Regions from separate parts of the Bradyrhizobium sp. Kon37 genome, predicted to be linked through region 2. Evidence: riboswitches for the same ligand, from Rfam matches in the RefSeq annotation. Region 2 holds a riboswitch; each other region holds the start of a gene.
The links. A riboswitch is a leader RNA that binds a small molecule or an ion and turns the genes downstream of it on or off. The one in region 2 is predicted to bind cobalamin.
Positions count from the first base shown of each region.

Region 1: another riboswitch for cobalamin. It lies ahead of metE (5-methyltetrahydropteroyltriglutamate--homocysteine S-methyltransferase); the one in region 2 lies ahead of AC0L3J_RS21380 (energy-coupling factor ABC transporter permease).
Region 3: another riboswitch for cobalamin. It lies ahead of AC0L3J_RS08255 (TonB-dependent receptor); the one in region 2 lies ahead of AC0L3J_RS21380 (energy-coupling factor ABC transporter permease).

Region 1 is NZ_JBVVOY010000005.1:253,940-261,293, forward strand. Features, by position in the region: gene AC0L3J_RS14695 (4Fe-4S binding protein) at 561-764, shown strand; cobalamin riboswitch at 1,552-1,751, shown strand; gene metE (5-methyltetrahydropteroyltriglutamate--homocysteine S-methyltransferase) at 1,851-4,166, shown strand; gene AC0L3J_RS14705 (cytochrome-c peroxidase) at 4,980-6,047, opposite strand; partial or broken gene AC0L3J_RS14710 (hypothetical protein) at 6,448-6,585, opposite strand.
Region 2 is NZ_JBVVOY010000011.1:145,562-152,915, reverse strand. Features, by position in the region: gene cobT (nicotinate-nucleotide--dimethylbenzimidazole phosphoribosyltransferase) at 1-403, opposite strand, end outside; gene cobF (precorrin-6A synthase (deacetylating)) at 419-1,168, opposite strand; gene AC0L3J_RS21380 (energy-coupling factor ABC transporter permease) at 1,213-1,890, opposite strand; cobalamin riboswitch at 1,928-2,147, opposite strand; gene cobA (uroporphyrinogen-III C-methyltransferase) at 2,193-2,924, opposite strand; gene AC0L3J_RS21370 (cobyrinate a,c-diamide synthase) at 2,921-4,231, opposite strand; gene cobM (precorrin-4 C(11)-methyltransferase) at 4,231-5,013, opposite strand; gene AC0L3J_RS21360 (cobalamin biosynthesis protein) at 5,010-5,378, opposite strand; gene cbiE (precorrin-6y C5,15-methyltransferase (decarboxylating) subunit CbiE) at 5,375-6,556, opposite strand; gene AC0L3J_RS21350 (cobalt-precorrin-6A reductase) at 6,555-7,301, shown strand; gene cobJ (precorrin-3B C(17)-methyltransferase) at 7,277-7,354, opposite strand, start outside.
Region 3 is NZ_JBVVOY010000003.1:50,348-57,701, forward strand. Features, by position in the region: gene AC0L3J_RS08225 (GreA/GreB family elongation factor) at 113-604, shown strand; gene rnk (nucleoside diphosphate kinase regulator) at 614-1,027, shown strand; gene AC0L3J_RS08235 (hypothetical protein) at 1,698-1,841, shown strand; gene AC0L3J_RS08240 (YjiS-like domain-containing protein) at 2,011-2,163, shown strand; gene AC0L3J_RS08245 (GlcG/HbpS family heme-binding protein) at 2,295-2,795, opposite strand; gene AC0L3J_RS08250 (Cj0069 family protein) at 3,024-4,085, shown strand; cobalamin riboswitch at 4,170-4,378, shown strand; gene AC0L3J_RS08255 (TonB-dependent receptor) at 4,504-6,975, shown strand; gene AC0L3J_RS08260 (MFS transporter) at 7,000-7,354, opposite strand, start outside.

The DNA.
Region 1 (7,354 bases), on a different contig from region 2:
CAAGCGACGCTCGCGAGCACCGCCATGCCTACTCGGCACCAGGCATGAGGCTGAGTGCAATTCAGTCGGTCTGCAAGGCCAGTGTCGCTCGTCCCGCCGCCACTTCATTTCCCTCCGAAGCTTGTTATACCACAAGCCCGTTTTGGCAAGCCTCCAGCGAGTCCTCCGCGCAGCTAGCGTTGCAGCCATGAGCGAGGCTTGCACAAACCTCCAGTCGGGGTGTGTGACCGGAGGTTTGCCGAGATCCGACGTAGACCTGCGTCCGTTCGCGGGTTTTTGTCGCCGCCGGTGGAGGAAGCGTCAGCCTCGCTTGCCCCCGCGCTGACGTGCCAAACAAACCGACGGACGCTTCCAGCGTCAAGTCGCGACTGACTCTCGCAAGAGGGCCCGGTGGCTCGTAGCCTGAAATTGAAGCGACCTGTTGCTGTCGCCGACGCAACATGGTCTCAGACCGGGGACAGCCGAATTGGGCAAATTGCCCAACATTGAGCGCGTCTGCGTTTGGCACGGCATTTGAAAGGGATCGCCCATGGCATCGCTCGCCTAAGGAGTCGGAACGCATGGCTTACAAGATCGTCGCTTCGCAATGCACCGTTTGTGGCGCATGTGAGTTCGAGTGTCCCAACGCGGCGATCAGTCTGAAGCGCGACATTTACGTTATCGATGCCAAAAAATGTACGGAGTGCGAGGGCCATTGCGACACGCCGCAATGCGCGGTGGTCTGTCCGGTCCCTGACACCTGTGTCCCGTCCAAGACAGGATAGGCAGCCCGCGACCAAGGCCTCATCGCTCGATTTCGCGAACGAAGTTGTAGATGTGGGACCTTGAGGAGACCACGACCGCATGGGGCGCATCGAGGTCGATTAACATCGTTATGAGCTTAAGACGCTGAGCGACTCCGAGGACCCCCTCAAAGGGCTCTCTCGGAGGACACCGTCGAATTTGTCACGAACAAGGACAAGGCCCTCGATGCTCCGTGGCCGCGTTAAGGCCTATCGTCGCTGGCCGCGAGTCGAGGCGAGGCAGACCGGCGTCGAGCGGCCACGGACGCATCGAAGCCGGCGCAAAAGTCGCTCAGCACGTGAACACCTAGTGCACCGAGAAGATCATCTTGGCCAACCTCACGGAGGCGGACGACCTCGTGCCTGGTCGCGGGCTCGCCGAACACCCATGGAGCCGACCTGATCATCCGTGCGGTCCTGGAGCAATCCGGCTTTCGAAATTTCTAGGGAGCCCTCGTGGGCTGTGACCAAACGGATGCCGGCTGAGGATGATCGCACCTTCCTGACGCGCAGGTTCGAAAAGCTGCTGACGGAAAAGGTCGCCTCCTCGCGATCACACAGATACCGAAAGCGGCCCGGGTTCGTTCCGGTGGTGGAGCTCAACCGTTACGCGAGCGGGGAGCGAATGCATTTCACAAGCGGAGCCTCCACAGATCCGGGCGTGTTCACTAGGCCGCGAGCAAGACCGTCGTACCCGCCTAGTGCGCTCGTAATCGCTTGGGCAATATCGCAGCGAGAATCGGTAGGTTGACGCATCGATCCTCGTGCGCATAATTCAAGCCGTCGCGGTCTCCGGATTTCGTTTGATCCGGAGCTAAGAGGGAAGCCGGTGCAATGCCGGCGCTGCCCCCGCAACTGTAAGCGGCGAGCCGCTGTCCAACGAAGTCACTGAAGCCATGCGGCTTCGGGAAGGCCGGACAGCAGCGACGACCTGTGAGCCAGTAGACCTGCCTCGACAAGATATCGTCCACGGGCGGGGCGTCCCGGTGTGCGCCAAGCAGTTGTCGCTCACGCGATGTTCGCTGTCTGCGTCCGCCATGGCCTTTGCCCCAACATGGGGTCTAGGCTATGTCAATCCTTTCGCTTCCCGTTGCCACACTGGGGACGTCACGCATCGGCCCACGACGCGAACTCAAATTCGCGCTCGAGAGCTACTGGGCGGGAAAGTCCGGCGAAGCCGAGCTCCTCGAGGCGGGGAGTGGACTTCGTGCCGCTAATTGGGCACGGCAGAAATCCCGCGGTGCGACCGTCATTCCTTCGAATGACTTCTCGCTCTACGATCATGTACTCGATACCAGCCTGATGGTCGGCGCCATTCCCGACGTTTATGGCTGGACCGAAGGTCCTGTGTCGCTCAAAACCTACTTCACCATGGCGCGTGGCGCTCAGGACGGTGGCCACGCTCAGCATGGGCCCGGCGTAGCCGCACAGGAGATGACGAAGTGGTTCGATACGAACTACCACTACATGGTGCCGGAATTTCACCAGGATCAGATCTTTAAGTTTGCCTCTCGGAAGCCGATCGAGGAATATGAGGAGGCAAGAAGCCTCGGCTATCAGACGCGGCCCGTCCTAGTGGGCCCAGTCACTTTCCTGAAGCTCGGCAAAAGCGTAGATCCCGCATTCAATCCGCTCTCGCTGCTTGATCGGCTCCTCCCCGTCTATGTCGATGTTCTCCGCGAACTAGCCTCGCGCGGCGCTGAATGGGTTCAGCTCGACGAGCCATGCCTAGTGATGGACGTCGACGAAGGATCTCGGGCGGCTGTCCGCCGGGCCTATGCTCATTTCGTTAACGCCGTACCGCCCCTAAAAATCATGCTGGCCACGTATTTTGGAGGTGTCGGCGACAATCTTGAGACAGTCTTGGCTTTGCCCGTTGCCGGACTCCATGTCGACTTGGTTCGGGCACCCGGCCAGTTGGACGCGATTGTCGCCAGAGCCCGTGGAGATCTCGTGGTCTCGCTAGGCGTCGTTGATGGTCGCAACGTGTGGCGCTCCAATCTGCCCGCGCTGCTCGACCAGCTCGCTCCTATGGTCAAAAAACTGGGCAGGGACCGTGTTCAGATTGCTCCCTCCTGCTCGCTACTTCATGTTCCCACCGACATTGAGCTAGAGACCGATCTCGATCCCAATCTGAAGACGTGGCTGGCGTTCTCAGTGCAGAAGATCAAGGAACTTTCGATATTGGGCAAAGCGCTGGCCGGCCAGGCTGCCGACGTGGCGGATGAACTCGCCCTCTCAGAGGATGCATCCGTCACCCGCGAAACATCGCCGAAGATCCATAGTGCGAACGTCGCCGGACGAATGGCCGCGATCGACGATAGCATGCGTCGCCGTCGCAGTGCGTTCGCCCAGCGCGCCGACGTCCAGCGCGTCGCCTTCGCATTGCCGATGTTTCCAACCACAACCATCGGATCCTTCCCGCAAACGGCGGACGTCCGCAATGCGCGTGCAGCTCATGCGCGGGGAGCGCTGAATGACACGCAGTACGAGCAGCTTCTGAAAGCGGAGACAGCCCATACCGTGCATTGGCAGGAAGATATCGGCCTGGACGTGCTCGTACACGGTGAGTTCGAGCGCAATGACATGGTTCAATACTTTGGCGAGCAGCTGTTGGGTTTCGCGTTTACCAAGCACGGCTGGGTTCAGTCTTATGGCTCGCGGTGCGTTCGTCCTCCTATCCTGTTTGGAGATGTCTCCCGCCCGAAGCCCATGACCGTTAAATGGTGGCGACATGCGCAGTCTCTGACCAAAAAACCCGTCAAGGCTATGCTGACCGGACCAGTGACGATCCTGAACTGGTCGTTTGTCCGTGACGACATCCCGCGGAGCGAGACATGCCGACAGATCGCTCTCGCGATCCGAGACGAGGTCATCGACCTTGAGGCAGCTGGAGCGACCATGATCCAGATCGACGAGGCTGCGTTGCGGGAGGGATTGCCGCTGCGCAAATCGCAGTGGGAGGACTATCTCGATTGGGCAGTGGACAGTTTCCGCGTTTGCTCCTCCGCTGTCGCTGACGGAACTCAGATCCATACGCACATGTGCTATTCCGAGTTCAACGAAATCATCGATGCGATCGCAGCTATGGATGCCGACGTCATTTCAATCGAGGCTTCCCGTTCTAGAATGGAATTGCTCGACGCTTTCAAGAACTACAAATATCCTAATGAGATCGGGCCGGGCGTCTATGACATTCATTCACCGCGCATTCCCGCAGCAGCTGAGATCAAGCAGCTGATTGTGTTGGCGCGGCAGCGGGTTTCCGATCGGCAGCTCTGGATCAATCCCGACTGCGGACTGAAAACTCGAAGGTGGGAGGAGGTGCGTCCCGCGCTCGTCAATATGGTGGCCGCCGCACGCGAGTTGCGGAGTGAGGCATGATCGTACGCAGCGTGTCGCCAACGTATTTGTGAATAAGATCCACGCGCGTTGGGAGGTCGCGATATCTTGCGAACTCCCAAAGCTTCCAGCGCTTGCGACTGCCGGTCTGCTTCGGCGGAGGTGATCCCACACAGCCGGCGACAAGCTCGAATCCGGCGGACGACAGCATGCCGGCCTTACCGGTGACATATTCCAAGTCACTTACGCTCGACGCGAACCACGGTCCTATCGCTTCATTTATCCATCGCGTGGATGCGTCCCATCACAACAATCTATTTTACCGCCCTTCCGGAATTTCATACGTAATTGGCGCGTTGGCGCGTTGGCGCGGGCTTCGGGAAGATTTGCTGGCGTTGGGGGCGATGCTCCCGCGTGACAGCAAACTGACGCTTGAGTTTCAGGACACGGCGGCCAAACCGCCTGCGCGATGGATCCCAGCTCCATCAAGGCTCCCCTTGCCAACCGGACAGCTGGCAAGTGGTGGCAAGTCTTGAACTTTCCGACAGAAGCGGAAAGCAAGCGGCTCGCTAAGTTGCGCGGAGCGATATCCGCTTCTTGTTTTGACGGCGAGTGCCCTCGCCGTAAATCGGTCGCCGGTAGTCCTCCCTACCGACGAAAGCTGGTGCGATGCGGAAAGCAGCGTCGCTCCTGCGTGACTTCTGCCCGGCCTCCCCTCGAGGCCGGGCATTTTTATGTATGCGTGGTGATGAGTGACAGCACAGCATCATTCATTTAGACGTCATTGCGGGGAGGCCGGTTTCTTGCGTCGCCTCTGTTGCTCTTCATCAGGGAATGACGCCGGTGCTGCTAAGGCTATCTGTCTATTGAAGGCTTTGGTGTCGTGTTGGTACGCGTTGGTAGTACCGGATATTCGATCCTAGGCAGCCGACCGGTCAGCGAATTCAGAAATGCGACGATGTCGTTTTCCTCCCTATCGCTAAGCTTGGCGCCGAGCTGGATGTCACTCATTAGGGCAACAGCTTGCTTCAGGCTCCAAACCTGGCCCGAATGGAAGTAAGGGGCTCGCAACGCGACGTTCCGCAATGGCGCCGCGCGGAAGACATATTCGTCGCCAGCCGCCCTGGTAACCGCGAATCGGCCCTTATCGGCGTCCGGAAGCACGCTTGCGTCCGGCTTTTTCATCACGCCGAACGGGAAGTAGGCCTGTCCACCGAGATTGATTCCATTGTGGCAAGAGGAACATCCCTTCGCCATAAACAGTGCCAACCCTGACTTCTGCTGATCATCGAGAGCACGTGTATTGCCCTCCAGATACTGATCGAATGGAGCCGCAGGTGTAATGAGAGTCGCTTCAAAAGCCTCGATCGCCTTCGCAAAATTGTCAAAGGTGACCGGTCTCGCTTCGTTCGGAAAAGCGTTCTTGAACAAGACGACGTAGCCGGGCATTGAGTTCAAGATACCGAGCACATGATCTGGAGTCGCATTCATTTCGGCACTCGCCTGCACAGGGCCGGTGGCTTGCGCCTTGAGGTCCGCGGCGCGTCCGTCCCAAAATTGCGCCGCATTGAACACTGCGTTGTAGACAGTTGGGGCCCGGCGCAGGCCGACCTTCCAGCCGTGACCAACGGAGGTCGGACCGGCATCGACTCCGCCGGTGCCGAGATTGTGGCACGTATTGCAGCTAATGATTCCGCTCGCCGATAGCCGCGGATCGAAGAACAGCATCTTGCCAAGCTCGACCTTTCCATGCGTCACTGGATTGTCTTTTACTGCAGGAATGGCCGAGGGTATTGGATGGAAGATCTGCTTGGCGTTTCTCATCAGATCATCGTCGGCGTTAGCTCCTGACGACATCAGCAGCCCAATAGCTAAAATAGATGCTTCAGCGACAAGGCGAAGCTCCGAGATTGACGTGTTCATACACCGCCTCATTAGTTCTGATTGTTAAGCAAGGAAACCGTCGAAAGCGATGCCACCCGTTCCTCGACGGTCCGGCGCAGCATGCAGCGGATCATCTGAAGCGAGGCTGCATCAAAATGTGCGACTTTGCAGCTGGCCGCCGGCGTTCACGCACGGGCTTGAGGGGCTTACGTGATTCGCGAGTTCGCTTTGAGCTTAGATCGCGGCCTTTCTGTTGGTTGATCAGCCTAGCGCCTCAACGTTCGGCGTGATGGTCCATCTGACAACAACAAGTGTGCCGCAAGCAGTAAGCTGTCCGGTGGCCGCATCGGTGCTCCATCAAGCGATTGGTTGGCCAATACCCTCCCGCAAAATTGATGTATCCGTCTTACTCCGGTGGCCGGGCTCAGCGCTCACGGTGTCATTGGACAATTAGCAACTGCGATGCCAGTTGCGTCCGAGATGCAAGTTGCTGATTTAGTTGTAGAACGGGTCCGGACGAACAAACAAAGTCTGACGTCTTGGTGTGATCACTACATTCAGTGTCACAGATGCCACAAGCGCCAGGCCCGGCTAGAGGTGATCGTAGATACTATTGTGGTGAGGTTCGCTTGCTAGCTTGCCGGCCGCACGCGGGAACGGCGGTAACAAGACCTACGCAGCTGGGCGAGACACTGAGAGGCGCCCGGCGGTGCGCATCGTTCACGATTTCGCCGAGCCCAGCCGACTGAAGCCTCTCCGACTTATATCCAGGCCGCTCTGGCGCGCCGTCACCACGAAGCCCGGCTCGTTTGTAAGGACGAGCCTCAGAACCGAACATGGCTTGTTTCAATTCCACCTGAGGTTCGCTGGCATGGCAATTGCCGTGCTCAAGTCTGAAAGGCGCGGCTGCCCAGAGTTTGACGGTGCGACCGTCCGATTAATCGCTACTCCAATTCGACAGGGGCCGGCCTGACCCCTGATCCGGCGGGTGTTGGTTGGATTACCTAGTCGGCCCACTCACGGGCTGCTGCTAGCTTTTGAAATCCTGCGGGGTGGTGAGGGCGAAATAAGCTGAACTTCTGCAGGAGCAACCGCTACTTCGTGCTCTTGCGTTGAAAGACGCCGATACAAGAGGACACGTTGGGAGGAGATCGTGACATCATGTCCGCGGATGGCCCAAGTCCTGAGATCTATCGGCGTGTTAGCGAGGAAGGACCGATTGAGCACTCGTCCATGGCTGGTTTAAGTTGGATACGGTATCCGTGATGGCTTCGATTGACGAGCGCTTGAATGAGATCAGATCTGTACGGAATGACATTTGGCGTTGTCGCAGAAGGCTTCAAAGC
Region 2 (7,354 bases):
CGCGCGTGCCGCTGCGCGGCTTGTCGGTCACGATTCCAGCCATCTCCTCCTGCGCCAGCGTGCCGGAATCGACGACCTCCAGGCTGGAGCCCAGCTCACGCGCGAGCACCGAGATCGCGGCACCGCCGGAGGCAAAGTTCGCCAGCATCGCGATCGTCACTTCCTGCGGATAGGCCGAGACGCCCTGGGCGACGATGCCATGATCGCCGGCGAAGATAACGATCGGCACCCGCGCCGCGCGCGGTTGCTCGGTTGCTTGGAGGCCCGCAAGCTCGATCGCGAGCTGCTCGAGCCGGCCAAGCGCGCCGGTCGGTTTCGTCAGTTGCGCCTGCCGCGCCACCGCCGCCTCGCGATGGACTGCGGAGATATCGGGGCATTGTTGAGTGACCCATTCGGGGAGCATGCTGCCTCGCTTGCCTCACAGCCTGTGCTTGAGGATGTAACTGTCCATGATCCAACCGTGTCGTTCGCGCGCCTCTTGCCGCACCGCGACGATACGCGGGCCGATCTCGGCCAGCGCGCCGGACATGATGATCTGATCGGGCATGCCGAGATAGGCGCCCCACCAGATGTGCAGGCCTTTCGGATCGAGCGACTGGAACGCCGTGCCGCCGTCGAGCATCACCACCACGGTATCGACGCCTGCCGGCCAGCCGCCCTCACGCAAGCGACGTCCCGTCGTGACCAGAAAGGGCTCGCCGATGTCATTGAGCGGCAGCGCATGCGCCGCGCACAGCGTCTGGATCGAGGTGATGCCGGGAACGATCTCGATCTTTGGCGAGGGATTGAGCCGCCGCGCAATGCGCAGCGAGGAATCATAAAGCGAGGGATCGCCCCAGATCAGCAGCGCGACTCTGCCCTCGCCTTCGAGATGATCTGCGATCGTCTGCGACCAGGCAGCGGCGACGGCATCGTGCCAATCGTCCACGCCCTTGCGATAATCCGCTTCAGCGGCATCACGGACGGGCAGATCGAACTCGGCGATGCGCGTCGTGTCACTGGTGAGCACATCCGCGCAGATCGTCCGCCTGAGATCGGCGAGATCGGACTTTGCAGTCCCCTTGCGCGGGATCAGGACGAGATCGGCCGCGTTGATGGCAGTGATCGCGGCGCGCGTGAGCTGCTCGGGATCGCCGCAACCGATGCCTATCAGGGAGAGCGTGAGCATCGTGGCTGCGAAGGGCGGCATCACGGCCGCCCGTTCGCTTGTCTCTAGGCCGCGTTGTGCAAACGCGGTGTGACGAGGCCGGCCGCGGTGACGCCGCGCAGCGACTTCGCCAGCGCCAGCACCCCGAGATCGGCGAGCGGCTCGATCACGATGACGAGCGCATAGGACGCCGCGAAGGTCGCGATGTTGACGAGGTTGGTCGCGCCAAAACCGGCGCCATAGAGCGCCCAGAACGCCACCCAGGCGATGACGCCGGCCTGATAGGTCGTCGAAAGCGCCAGCGCCTGGCGGTACTTCAGATCGACATAGGCCGTGTTGCTCGAAATGATCCGCGTGGCGATCGCCTGGATCCCGAACAGCGGCACCAGCAGCGTGGTGACGTTCATGCCATATTGCGGCAGGTCGGGCGGCTCGAAGAAGAAGCCCTGGAACAGCAGGCCGAACGCGAGGCCGAAGGCCGCAGGCGCAGCTCCAAACAGCAGGAACAAGGTCGAGCCGAGGATGAAGTGCACTTCGGAGACGCCGACCGGGAAGTGCGGCAGGATCTCGAAGAAGATAAACACGAGTCCCGTGGTGGCGAGCGTCCGCGCCGCGAACGAAATGATGCCCTGCTCGCGCACGGTCTCGACCGCGAGCTTCAAGGCAACGCCGCCCACGGCGATGCCGGTTGCGTAACTCAGCACGAGCTTGGCGTCCGAGACTAGTCCGGGTTCGATATGCATGGCTCAGATCCTTCTTGCCGTCACACCCGACGGCCTTGGCCTCAAAACGTGCACGGCCGGTCTCCTGGCTCGCGGTTCACTGGGAGTCTCCGGCCTTCCCGAGCCTTGCGGCCCAGTGGCTGATCGAAGTCCCTCACCGCTTACAGTCGCGGGGGCGGCTGGGGTTTTGGGCGCCGCAACTGGGTCCGCCCATCCCCATTCCCGATTATGCTCCGGCGCTTTGCGCCGCGTCGAGCACCATGCGTCTCCTGTGTGCCCCTTTCGCCAGCCGGGCGTCAAGGGGCGAAGGGCGGCCGAGAGCGTCATGACGGATAATCCCCGGCCAGCGCGCCGAACAGGATGACGGCCGCCGTGGAGGCCGCTCCGCCTCGCGCAACCTGCTCGGCAAGTTCCGAAATGGTGGTGCGGACCAGCCGCTCATCGGGACGGCCGAGCGATTCGGCGAGCAACGCCGGAGTGGTTGGGGCGAGGCCATGCTCGATCAATTTCGCGACAAGCGCCGGAAACGTGCGGCGACCCATATAGACCACGGTCGTCGCCTCGGGATCGGCCAGCGCTACCCAGTTGAGGTCTGGCGGCAGCTCGCCGGTGACGTCCGCGCCGGTAATGAATTGCACCCGGCGCGAGGTATGGCGCCGGGTCAGGGGAATCCCGGCCTGAGCCGCAGCCACGCAGGCCGTGGTGACACCGGGAATGATCTCGTAGCCGATGCCCGCTTCCCGCAGCGTCTCGAGCTCCTCCTCGAGCCGGCCAAAGATGCCGGCATCGCCCGACTTCAATCGCACCACGCGCGCGCCTGTTGCGGCGTAGTCGACCAGCAATCGATTGACGTGGTGCTGCTTGGTCGAGGCCCGTCCTGCCCGCTTTCCCACCGCGACGAGATTGGCGCCGGGCCGGGCCAGATCGAGGATCGCGCCTGAAGCAAGATCGTCATAGAGCACGACGTCGGCCTCGCGCAGCCGCGCGGCACCCTTGAGCGTGAGCAGCTCGGGATCGCCGGGGCCGGCAGAGACAAAGGAGACAAAACCGCTCACCGGTCCTCCGCGATCAGGTGGAAGAACGTGCCGGTGGCTTGTCCCCGCCGCGAGCCGGTCTCGGCGATGACCGCGCCTGTCGCGTCGTGCACGACCGCCAGCGCCGTGTCGGGCTGCGCGACGATCGTCGAGTAGTGGAATTCGTGGCCACGCAGGCGTGCACCCGCCTGATGACCCGGCATCGGCGCGGCGAGCTCGGCCAGACGATAGCCCAGATGCATGCGGCGCTTGGCAAAACTCGTCTCCAGGCCGAGCAGGCCCGTCATCTCGTGGCGGATGCCATCGGCGTCGGTCAAAGCGGTGCCCAGCACCATATAGCCTCCGCACTCGCCATGCACCGGGCGCGTTTCGGCGAAGGCGCGCAATCCGCTGCGGAAGCGCGCATTGGCCGCGATCCTGCCGGCCTGCAGCTCGGGATAACCGCCGGGCAGCCAGCACACATCGGCGCCCGGATCAGGGCCTTCATCGGCGAGCGGCGAGAATGTCGATATCTCCGCACCCGCCGCGCGCCACGCTTCCAGCATATGCGGATAGACGAAGGAGAATGCAGCGTCACGGGCGAGCGCAATGCGCTGGCCGGGCGGCGTTACGTTCACGCCGCTCGCGGCAGGTTGCGGCGACCAGGTGGCAGCCGAACGCAGCACCGCGTCGAGATCGACATGTTCGGCAACGAAGCGGGCGGCCTCGTCGATCAGCTTGCCGATCTCCGCCTGCTCCTCGGCCTGGACCAGTCCGAGATGCCGTTTCGGCAGGCTGATCTCGGCATGGCGCGGCAGCGCGCCGAACACGGCGATGCCGGCATCCAACAGCGCGCGCCGCACGAGGGCTTCGTGGCGCGGGCTCGCAACGCGATTGAGCACGACGCCCGCAAGGCGCAAGCCGGGACGGTAATCGCGAAGGCCCGCGGCAATCGCGGCCGCCGTTTGGGCCTGGCCCGAGGGATCGATCACCAGCAGCACTGGCCAGTCCAGCATCTCCGCGATATCGGCGGTCGCTCCGGTGCCGCAGACGCCGCGCGCGGCAACGCCGTCGAACAGGCCCATCGAGCCTTCGGCCAGCACGACATCTGCGTCAATGCCGCGACTGACGAGATGCGAGATCGTCCCGCGATCCATCGCCCAGCTGTCGACGTTGACCGAGGCGCGCCCCGTCGCGGCCGCATGAAACGCGGGATCGATGTAATCGGGGCCGCTCTTGAAGCACTGCACCCGCAATCCGCTGTTGCGCCAGGCGCGCGCGAGCGCCAGCGTCAGCGTCGTCTTGCCGACGCCGGAGGCCGGCGCGGAGATGACGAGCCCTGCCGCCATCACGACACCTCCGGAAAACGCGGTTCGGCGCCGACCGGCCGATAGCGGCGATCATAGTCGCCGGCATAGAGACGGCTCTCGGAAAATTCCGCCGCGCCCAGCGTCCTGCCGACCAGGATGAGCGCGGTGCGCTCCATCTCGCTGCCGACGGCAACGTCGAGCGTTGCGAGCGTGGCGCGGACGATGCGCTGGTCGGGCCAGCTCGCACGCCAGACGATCGCGACCGGGCAGTCCGCGCCATAATGCGGCGTCAGCTCGGCGACGACCTTGTCGAGCAGATGGATCGACAGATGGATCGCGAGCACCGCGCCGGTGGCGGCGAAGGCGGCGAGCTTCTCGCCTTCCGGCATCGCACTGGCGCGGCCCGGCGTGCGCGTCAGCACCACCGTCTGGGCAAGGCCGGGCAGCGTCAGCTCAGCCTCCAGCGCAGCCGCGGCGGCCGAGAAAGAGGGAACGCCGGGCGTGACCGTGTAGGGAATGTCGAGCGCGCGCAGGCGGCGGAGCTGCTCGCCCATCGCCGACCAGATCGAGAGGTCGCCCGAGTGCAGCCGCGCAACGTCCTTGCCGTCAGCATGTGCGGCGGCGATCTCCGCGACGATTTCGTCGAGCGACAGCGGCGCGGTGTTGACGATGCGCGCGCCGGGCGGGCAATGCGCCAAGACGCCCTCAGGCACCAGCGAGCCGGCATAGAGACAGACCGGACAGGCGGCGATGAGGTCGCGGCCGCGCAACGTCAGCAGGTCAGGCGCGCCCGGTCCTGCACCGATGAAATGCACCGTCATGCACCATCTCCTTCCGCGATCGCCGCGGTCGCGGTGCGATCCCGCGAGACCACCCGCGTCGCGATCAACCGCGCGCCAGGTCCAGCTGCCGCGAGTGCTGCGGCCTCGGCGACCGATCCTGTTCCGAATTTTTCGGCGACGAGTTTTGATTTTGTCGGCGTGTCGATGCTAACAAGCATTTCGGCGGCGATCGCCTTGATCGGCACGCCGCATTCGCGCGCAAGTTGCTTCAGCGCCTGCGCGTCCGCTTTATCACTCACGGTCGCGACCGCAGCAAGGCCTTCGGGACCGCCCGCCGCCATCAGCACCTCGCGCAGCGAGCCCAGCGTGACATCCTTTTTGAATCCGAGCCCGGCGACCTTCATCGGACCGTGCTCCATTGCACCACGGGCCGCACCGTCTCCCAGGAGCGGTAGCGGCCGAGCGGAGTGGCGTGCGCAATCTCGACCCGCATCAAGTCGCCGCCGTGGCGCTGGTGCAGCTCACCCAGCAGCGCTTCCGTTTCCAACGTTACCGAATGCGCAACCAGCCGCGTACCGGGCGAGAGCCGCGACCAGATGGCGTCGAACATCGCGATGTCGAGCCCGCCGCCGATGAAGACGGCGTCAGGCCCGTCCAGCGCAGCAAGGGCCTCAGGCGCCTTTCCCGTGATGACTGTGATTCGATGCGCCAATCCGAACGCCGCCGCATTGTTGCGGATGCTCGCAACGCGATCCTCGCGCGCCTCGACGGCGATCGCCGTCCCGCCGCACAGCGCCCACTCGACCGAGATCGAACCCGAGCCCGCGCCGATGTCCCACAGCCGTTCGCCGGGACGCGGCGCCAGCGCCGAGAGCGCGAGCGCACGGACCGGACGCTTGGTGATCTGGCCGTCATGGACGAAGAGATCGTCCGACAGTCCCGAGCTGCGAGGAAGGCCCTGCGCTCCTCTCGCCTCCACGGCCACCGTGACCAGGCTTCCCGCAAGATCGCCTGTGAAGCTGTCGGCGCGATGCGCGTTGATACTTTCGCGCGGCCCGCCAAGCGCGGTAAGCGTCCAGAATGCCGAGGCACCCCATCCGCGCGTCGTCAGCCATTTTGCGAGATCACCAGCCGCCTTCGCGTCGCGTACGAGGCAAATGATGCGCGCATCGTGCGCCAGATGCGGCACGAGACGCTCGAATGGCGCGCCGTGGAGACCGAGACACGCAACGGATTCCAGACGCCAGCCAAGCCGCGCAGCAACGAGCGAGAATGTCGAGGGAGCCGGATACGCGATCCATTCGTCGCTATGGAGCTTTTCAGCGAGGTTCGCGCCGGCGCCGAACCAGAACGGATCGCCGGAGGCGAGCACCACCGTGGGACGCCCGCGGCGGCTCAGCACGATCTCTGCATCGAACGGCACCGGCCACGGGCGTCCGCGCTCCGTCACGCCGGCCAGTGCAAGATGCCGTTCACCGCCAAAGACAGTTTCGGCATCATCGAGCGCCTTTCGGCTTGCCTCGGATAGCCCGGCAAGGCCATCTTCGCCGATACCGATGATGGTCAGCCAGGGATCAGCCATGACGCGCGCCCTCATTCTGGGCGGGACGGCCGACGCGAGCCTGCTCGCGGCGGAGATCGCGCGCGCCGGCATTGACGCTGTCTATTCCTACGGCGGCCGCACCCGTGCGCCGGCCGGTCAGCCGTTGCCGACGCGTATCGGCGGTTTTGGCGGCGTCAGCGGTCTTGCCGATTACATTCGCCGGCAAGACATCACGCATGTGATCGACGCTACGCATCCCTTTGCCGCCGAAATGAGCCGCAATGCGGTCGCGGCATGCGCGGAAACCGGTACGCCGCTGATCGCTCTCGAGCGTGCGCCCTGGACCAAAGCGCCCGGCGACGACTGGATCGACATACCTGATGTCAATGCCGCGGTCGCCGCACTGCCCGAGGCGCCGGCAAATGTGTTCCTCGCCATCGGCCGCCAGCACATCGCGCCGTTCGCGACCAGGCCGCAGCACGCCTACACGCTGAGATTCGTCGATCCGGCCGAAGCGCCGCTGCCCTTTGCCGCGGATGTCATCGTGTCGCGTGGGCCGTTCACGCTCGAGGGCGAGCTGGAGATGCTGCGCGCGCGAGGCATCACCCGGATCGTCGCCCGCAATTCGGGTGGCGACGGCGCGCGCGCCAAGATCGACGCTGCGCGGGTACTCGGCCTGCCCGTGATCATGATCGCGCGACCGCAATTGCCGGAACGGTTTCGGGTCGAGAGCGTGGCCGAGATCATGCAGTGGCTCGGTCATCGGGCCTGCCTCGGCGCATAGACCCAGCGGCCGACGCGGCGCGTCTGCGAGTTGCCGACGATTACCAGCGTGCG
Region 3 (7,354 bases), on a different contig from region 2:
CCGCGCGTTTTGCTCTTCACGCCGGCCGCCTCCAAGCAGGCGGTTAGCCGGACGGTGTTCGCGCCGTCCGGGCTCTTTTCCAGCTTTCGTGACCTCCACTCGAGAGGTCGTCTTGAAGCAGAAGGAGTGCGCCGTGCTGCCTCTTCTAAAAATCGCACTGACCTCATCAGACTATCCGCGGCTCGAACAGCTCGCCCGCTTCTCCATCCAAAAAGGAGATTTGGACGGGATATTCCTCATGGGCGAAATCAACCGCGCCGATATCGTCCCGGACGAAGCGGACAACGTCCGTCCTTTCGTGACGATCGGATCATGGGTCACCCATTGCACGAATTGGGGCGTTCCGCGTCGCACTGTGCAACTGGTCTGGCCCGAGGAGTGCTGGTCGGATCCCGCCTGCATTTCGGTGTTGACCCCGCTGGGTACAGCTTTGATCGGACTGCAGGTCGGCGATCAGATGCCGTACTTCGTCGCCGGATGTCTGAATGTCGTCAGGGTCCAAAGCCTGACCCCATCGGATTCAAAGGTCGTCCCACTCTTCCGGAGAGGGCCGAGGCGGTCAGGCAACCCGTGCGACGACGATCCCGGACCAACTGCAGCATAGGAGCGACCAATGCACAATTTCGAAGCTGAGAGCCGGCGAGAACAGCCGGCGTTGCCGCCGATCAAGATCACTGAGGACGAATCGCGGCGCCTGAGTTCCTTGGCCAATTCGAGCATGGATCTGTTTCCGCGAGTGGCCCATTTTCTGGCTCGAGAGATGGAACGTGCCACGGTGACGGACGAGAACGACTTGCGAGGCGTGATCAGGATGGGATCGAAAGTGACCTATCGCGACGACGAGACGGGTGCGAGCCGAGAGATCGTGCTGGTGTATCCGCATGAAGCAAACATCGAGCTCAATCGGATCTCGGTCCTGACGCCTGTTGGAGCGGCCTTGATCGGCCTATCGCCGGGACAGCGGATCGAATTCGAGACGCCCCACAAGCGCACCAGGGGCCTGACCGTTCTCGCGGTGTCCGAATAAGGCCCGTACGTTAAGTCAGACGTCTCAAGTCGCGGCCGTGCGGTTGTACACACTCACTCTTTGGAAAAAGACAGGAACATTCCTGCAATTGCCAAGTTTTCCCGATGCCCTTCCCCAAGGGCGACCCCGAGTGGCCCCAGCTCCATGCCCCCCAATAGCCCCGCGAGCTGGGGCCCGTCTTTTCTCGAAATTCGGGAGACCGCACCGGCGAGCTTCCTGCCATTAATGTCGAGGCCATGGCGGAAGAGCCGCCTAAGCCCTTGACGAAGAACTAGGGTTGCCTCGGTGGATGGCGTAGCCGAACAGGCCCCTCTCGAGGTTGCATGTCTCGGCATAGTCTCGCCGCCATCTTGGTGCCCAGCTCCTTCTCGACGATTTCGACCGAGTTATCGCAGTGCGCGTTCCTGCTCCCCGCCAAGGAGGCCGTCATGTCGAGATTAGCGATCGTGTTAATGTCGGCACTTTCTGTGACTTCTGCTACCGCGCAAGATGCTGCGTCCGGACGATCGCACGAGCCGGCCGCTGCCAGCGCGTATGAAACTCAGCCTTTCCTTTTTGATGGACGGATGCGAGGCCACGGCATGAGGCAGCGAGGGCCTGCCGACAATCGTCACCCCAACGCCGGTGCCATTGGCGTGCAACCGAGAGCAAACGAGCCAAGGCGCGAACGATGAGCCCGCGTGCCCGCTTTGATCTGCCCGCCCAGTTGTTTGCCCTGGACGAGGTGATCAATTGCGCCGGCAATGTCTCCGATCGGCCTATCGCCTCCGGCTTCCAGATCGGCGGATCGCTTGTGCGGCAGAGACGAGCATGATAGCAGGAGCCATCGGGTCAAACACAACCGCCCGACCAGCTTTCGAGCCAAGCGTTGTTTCGCTCCATTACGGAGGTGAAACATGTCTTGCGACAGCACCACTGGCTCAATCGGCACATCCAGCGCAGCCTTCGTCCCTTCTCCAAATCCTGGATGGTTCTGGAAGTTAATGCTCGCGCTGCTGGACGGCATCACACGGCGCCGCCAGTACGACGAACTTCTCGAATTGGACGACCGGCTTCTCGCGGACGTCGGCTTATCGAGAACAATCGTTGGGGAAGCTCGACGGTGTTACTTCTCGGGTTGGCGCGACGATCGGTGATCGTCATATCCACTCGATGAGCGGCCACACCTGAGCGTGCGCAGGCGGCGCGTCTGCTTATCCCTGTGGATCAGACGGCCGCCAAGCTCGCAAAAGGCCGAAAAACTTTTCACTGCGATCTTGACGTCTTCTCAGAAGTCCAGCTTGTCGCGTATGGCGTCAATTCCGGCTTTCGCGCACGCTTCGTCCGCGTCACCGCCCGGCGCGCCGGACACGCCGACCGCTCCGACCAGGGAGCCGCCGGCTTCGACGATCAGCCCGCCGGCGATGACGACCGCTCCGGGAAGGTTGCGAATGCCCGCCTGCATCATGCCCGGCTGGCTGATCGCATTCAGCTCGGTCGTGCTGGTCTTGAACGAGGCAGCTGTCCACGCCTTGCCTGCTGCCGTTGAGGGCGTGTGAGGGCCTGCAAAGCGGTCGCGCAACATCACTTGCGTGACGCCGAAGCGATCGACGACGGCAACTGCAATTTGGTATCCACGGGTGCGGCAGTTCGCCAACGCAGCGCGCGCAAGATCGAGCGCCAGTTCCGGACCGAGCGATTTGTAGGCGACCAAAGCTTCCTCCGCCCGTGCTGGGTAGATGGACGCAATCAGCAGGGCCGTCGCGACCGACAGGGATCGAACGTTCATGGCAATCTCCGGCATAGGTGACCAAGCGCTTATTTGATCTCACCATATGTCAGATCATCGAACAGGGTCACGCTATCTGCCTTGGTTCACAGGCTCCGCATAACGGCGCCGGCCACGTCTTGAAAATCGCGGACGACCTCGTTAGTCTCCGTTGCGTGGGGACAAAGCAGACTCCCCGTGAGGCCTCGGTCCAAGCTCTGCGCAGCACGCCATTCGTGGAGCTTGCGCATGGACACCGAACGACACCCTTCTCACCAACACACCGTCGCCATCCTCTCGCGAGGCGACGCTGCCGCGCGGCGGGATGCGACGGCGCAAAACAGCCGCTTCGTCCGCGTCTTCGGAGCACTCGCGGCGGTCGGCATCGAAGCCCGGCCGGCGATCTACGACGAAAGCCTCGCCGAAGAGGTCCGCGAGCAGTTGCTCGCGGTGGACGGCGTGCTCGTCTGGGTCGATCCGATCCACCAGGGCAAGACGCGGGTTGAGCTTGATCCCCTGCTTCGCGACGTAGCGGCGCGGGGCGTGTGGGTCAGCGCTCATCCGGACGTCATTCTCAAGATGGGCACCAAGGAGGTACTCTATCGTACCCGCTCGATGGGGTGGGGATGCGACACGGCTTTATATCAAACCGCCGAGGCCATGCGCGCCGAGTTGCCGACACGGCTCGCCACCGGTCCGCGCGTGATCAAGCGCAACCGCGGTAACGGCGGCCAAGGCGTGTGGAAGGTCGAGAGCCTGCCGAATTCCCCGATGATAAAGGTGCTGGACGCGACCAAGGATGTCTCCGAGGAACTGACGTTGGAGAGTTTTCTCGGTCGCTGCACGGAATATTTCGAGAACGGCAGCGTGGTCGATCAGCCATTCCAGCCTCGCTTGAGCGAAGGCGTGGTGCGCTGCTATATGGCGGGCGATCGCTGTGCCGGCTTCGGCTCTCACAAAGTCAAAGCCCTGGTTGACTCGCCGGATGCCCGTTCCGAGGCCGGACCGCGGCTCTATACCTCGAACGCAGACTCGCGCTTCCAGCGGCTGCGTCGCTTGATGGAAGACGAGTGGACCCCGGGAATGATGAAGACGCTGGACATCGACGCAGGCTCGCTTCCGGTCATCTGGGACGCGGACTTCCTGTACGGTCCGAAAGACGCGGCCGGTGCCGACACCTACGTCCTGTGCGAGATCAACGCGAGTTCATGCTTCGCGATCCCCGAGGAGGCCCCGGCGGCGATCGCAAGGACGGTGAAGCAGCGGCTCTCGCAAACGCAACCGGCTGGATCGGCGGACAGGAGGCCCTAAGCAAGAATGCCGCGGCATCTCGTGCTGCGGCACTCCGCCAGAGGCGCCGGTCATACGCGGATGTTGACGCGCTCATCGCCAAATGCCAGTTTCCCGCGCGGTAGTGTCCGCAAGGACTCTCCAAGGGAATGCGGTGCGTCCACCTCGAGTGGGCAATTCCGCGGCTGCCCCCGCAACTGTAGGCGGATAGCCGACGACCAAACGAACCACTGGAGCCCCGCTTGGGCCTCTGGGAAGGTGGTCGAAGGCGATGACCCGCGAGCCAGGAAACCTGCTACCAGCCATGGTCACGCGCGAACGCATTGGGCGGGGTGCCCTGATGTCGGAAGAGTAGCCGGTGCATCTGCCGCTAGGGGCGAAGGCAGACTGCTAAGGCAACCGCGGTGACGGTTAGTTTGCGTCGCCGCAGAGCGTTGTCGTGCAAAATCTTTATTTCGGTCCGGGCGTTGCGCCGGAACATTCGCGTGTCCTTATCCAGATCTCTCAGGGAAGAGCCGGCAATTTTCGGCGCGCCACACCTGCCCTGCTCGCCTTGCTGCTCTCGACATCCCTGTCCTCCATGGCGATGGCGCAGACCGCGGTCCGCGACAACGCCTCCCGCGAGGTCGGCCCGGTGATCGTCACCCCGCCCACTCCAAGACCGGCCGTAACCGTCAGCCCCGGCGCTCAGAGATCGCGCACGGCCCGGCGCAACGTAGGGCGTAATCGCGCCGCTCCGGTGGTTGCCAACCCAACAACCCAGCCTCCGAGCTATCAGGTGCAGACGCCGTTGAACACGGCCGCCGTCACCGATGTCGGCTCCCGGCTCGGAATCACGGCACGGGAAACGCCAGCGACCGTCGAGGTCATTGACCAGCAGACCATGCAGGATCAGGGCATCAGGACCACTACCGATGTCGCCAAGGCCGCGGTCGGCGTCACCGGCGGCGATGCGCCGGGCGCGCCCGCAATCTTCTCCATGCGCGGCTTTAGCGGCGACCAGCTCACCACCCTCTACAACGGCATCCCGATCGGGCCGTCGACCATGACGGGCCGGCCCATGGATACCGCCAATCTGCAGCAGGTCGAGATCATCAAGGGCCCCAACTCCCTGGTATCGGGACTCGGATCCACCGGCGGTGCGATCAACTACGTCACCAAGGCGCCGCACACCGGGCCCATTATCAACGAGGCCTTCACCTCCTACGATTCCTTCAACGGCTATCGCGCCGGCTACGGTTCCGGCGGCAGCACGCTGGTCAATGGCCTCGACTACCGTTTCGACATCAGCCATTCCAACGACAAGAGCTTCATCGACGACACCTATTCGAAGCTCAGCAACGTCTCGGGCCAGTTGAACTACCGCGTCAACGACAGCCTGAAGATCTGGGGCGCCGCCGAATACAAGCAGGACAAGGACCGATTCTATTGGGGAACGCCGCTGGTGCCGGCGAACGCGCCCGGCGTCGTGCCGACGTCAGGCATCGTCTCGGGCCAGTGGACCAATTGCTACCTCAACGGCCATGCCGGGGCGCTCAATCCCGTTACCATCGACGCGCGCACGCTGACGACAAGCTACAACGTGCTCGACAATCACAGCGGGGCCAACGAGCTCTGGCTGCGCAGCGGCTTCCAGTGGGACATCACCAACAACATCTCGCTGCGCAGCCAGGTCTACGGCTACGACGCGCATCGGCACTGGTTCAACAACGAGATCAGCTCGTTCGACGATTCCGGGCCGAACAAGGTCTATCGCGAGCGGCTGGCGCTGGACCACGCGCAACGGCTCTATGGCAACATCACCGACCTCACCGTCAATTCCAACCTCGGTGGAATGGACAACCGCTTCGTCGCTACGGTTGCGGCAAGCAGCTCGCAATTCAACGTCTCGCAGGATACAAAGTTCTTCTCCGACACGGTCGAGCTGATCAATCCGGACCGCGGGCTTTACGGCCCGCGCAGCGACGAGAAGATCTACACCCATCTCGACACCACGGCGCTGTCGTTCGAGGACCGGCTCAAGCTGACCTCGACCTTCGCGCTGATCGGCGGCATCCGGTTCGAGGATATCGAACTATCGCGCACGCGCTTCAATCCCGACGGCTCGCTAGCGTCCGGAAAAGGCTATCCGTTCTCGACCAAGTTCAATCCGGTCACCGGGCGCATCGGCTACACCTGGGACATCGCGCCCGGGGTGATGCTGTACAGCCAATATGCGACGGCGGCGGACCCGACGGTGGCCAACATCTTCATCCTCGCGCCAAAGGTGCCGCTGCTGCTGACGACGTCGCGGACCTACGAGACCGGCGTGAAGCTGCAATCATCCGACAAGCGCGCCGAGGCGACGTTCTCGGCGTTCGACATCGAACGCAAGAACGTCTACGTGCCCGAGAGCGGCATCGTGTTCAACGTCGCCGGCAAGATGGCCTCCAAGGGCGTCGAGATCGCTGCGGCGGTGAACCCGGTCGGCGGCCTGAAGCTGTGGGCCAATGTCGCCTTCGTGCAATCGCGCTTCGTTGACTTCAACTATGTCGACGGCAATGGCGACTTCCAATCCTATTCGGGCAAGACCCCGCCGAACGTCCCGAACTTCATCGCCAATGCCGGGGCGTCCTATCGCTTCGGCACCAAATTGCCGGTGGAGATCGGCGGCCTCGTCCGTCACGTCGGCGACAGGTTCAACTTCCAGGACAATCTGGTGACCATGAACGCCTATACGATCTTCGACGCGTTCGCGTTCGTCGATATCCCAAAGGCTTATTTCCCGGGCGTCGACCAGACCCGTATCAGCTTTCGCGTGAGGAACCTGACGAATAAGCTCTACGCCGCCTGGGGCGACCCCGGCTATACCGATCAGATCATCCTGGGAGCGCCGCGCAGCTACGAGGTCGCGGCCTCGTTCAAGTGGTGAGGGGGGAGGATCGCCGCTCTCACGTCACTTCGCGCCGTGCTCCGGCTGGACCGAGCTGCTTCGACGCCGCGCCCACAGCAGCGCCAGCGGGCCCAGCGCGATTCCGGCCGCGAGGACGCTGAATGCCAGCAGCCAGCCGGCCGCGCTCTGCGGGCCGCCGGCTGCGTCGAGCGCGGCGCCGGTGCCCCAGGCGCCGACCGCCGACAGGCCGAAGCCGACCGTCGAATGCAGGGCCAGGGTCGCGCCGCGATGTTCGGAGACAGCCGCGGCCGACATGCCGGCGGTCAATGCGCCCGAATCCGCCGGCACGGTCAGGCCATAGGCAAGCAGCAGCAGCGCGAGCACCCATGCCGGCGCTGTCGCGTTGAGGCCGATGATG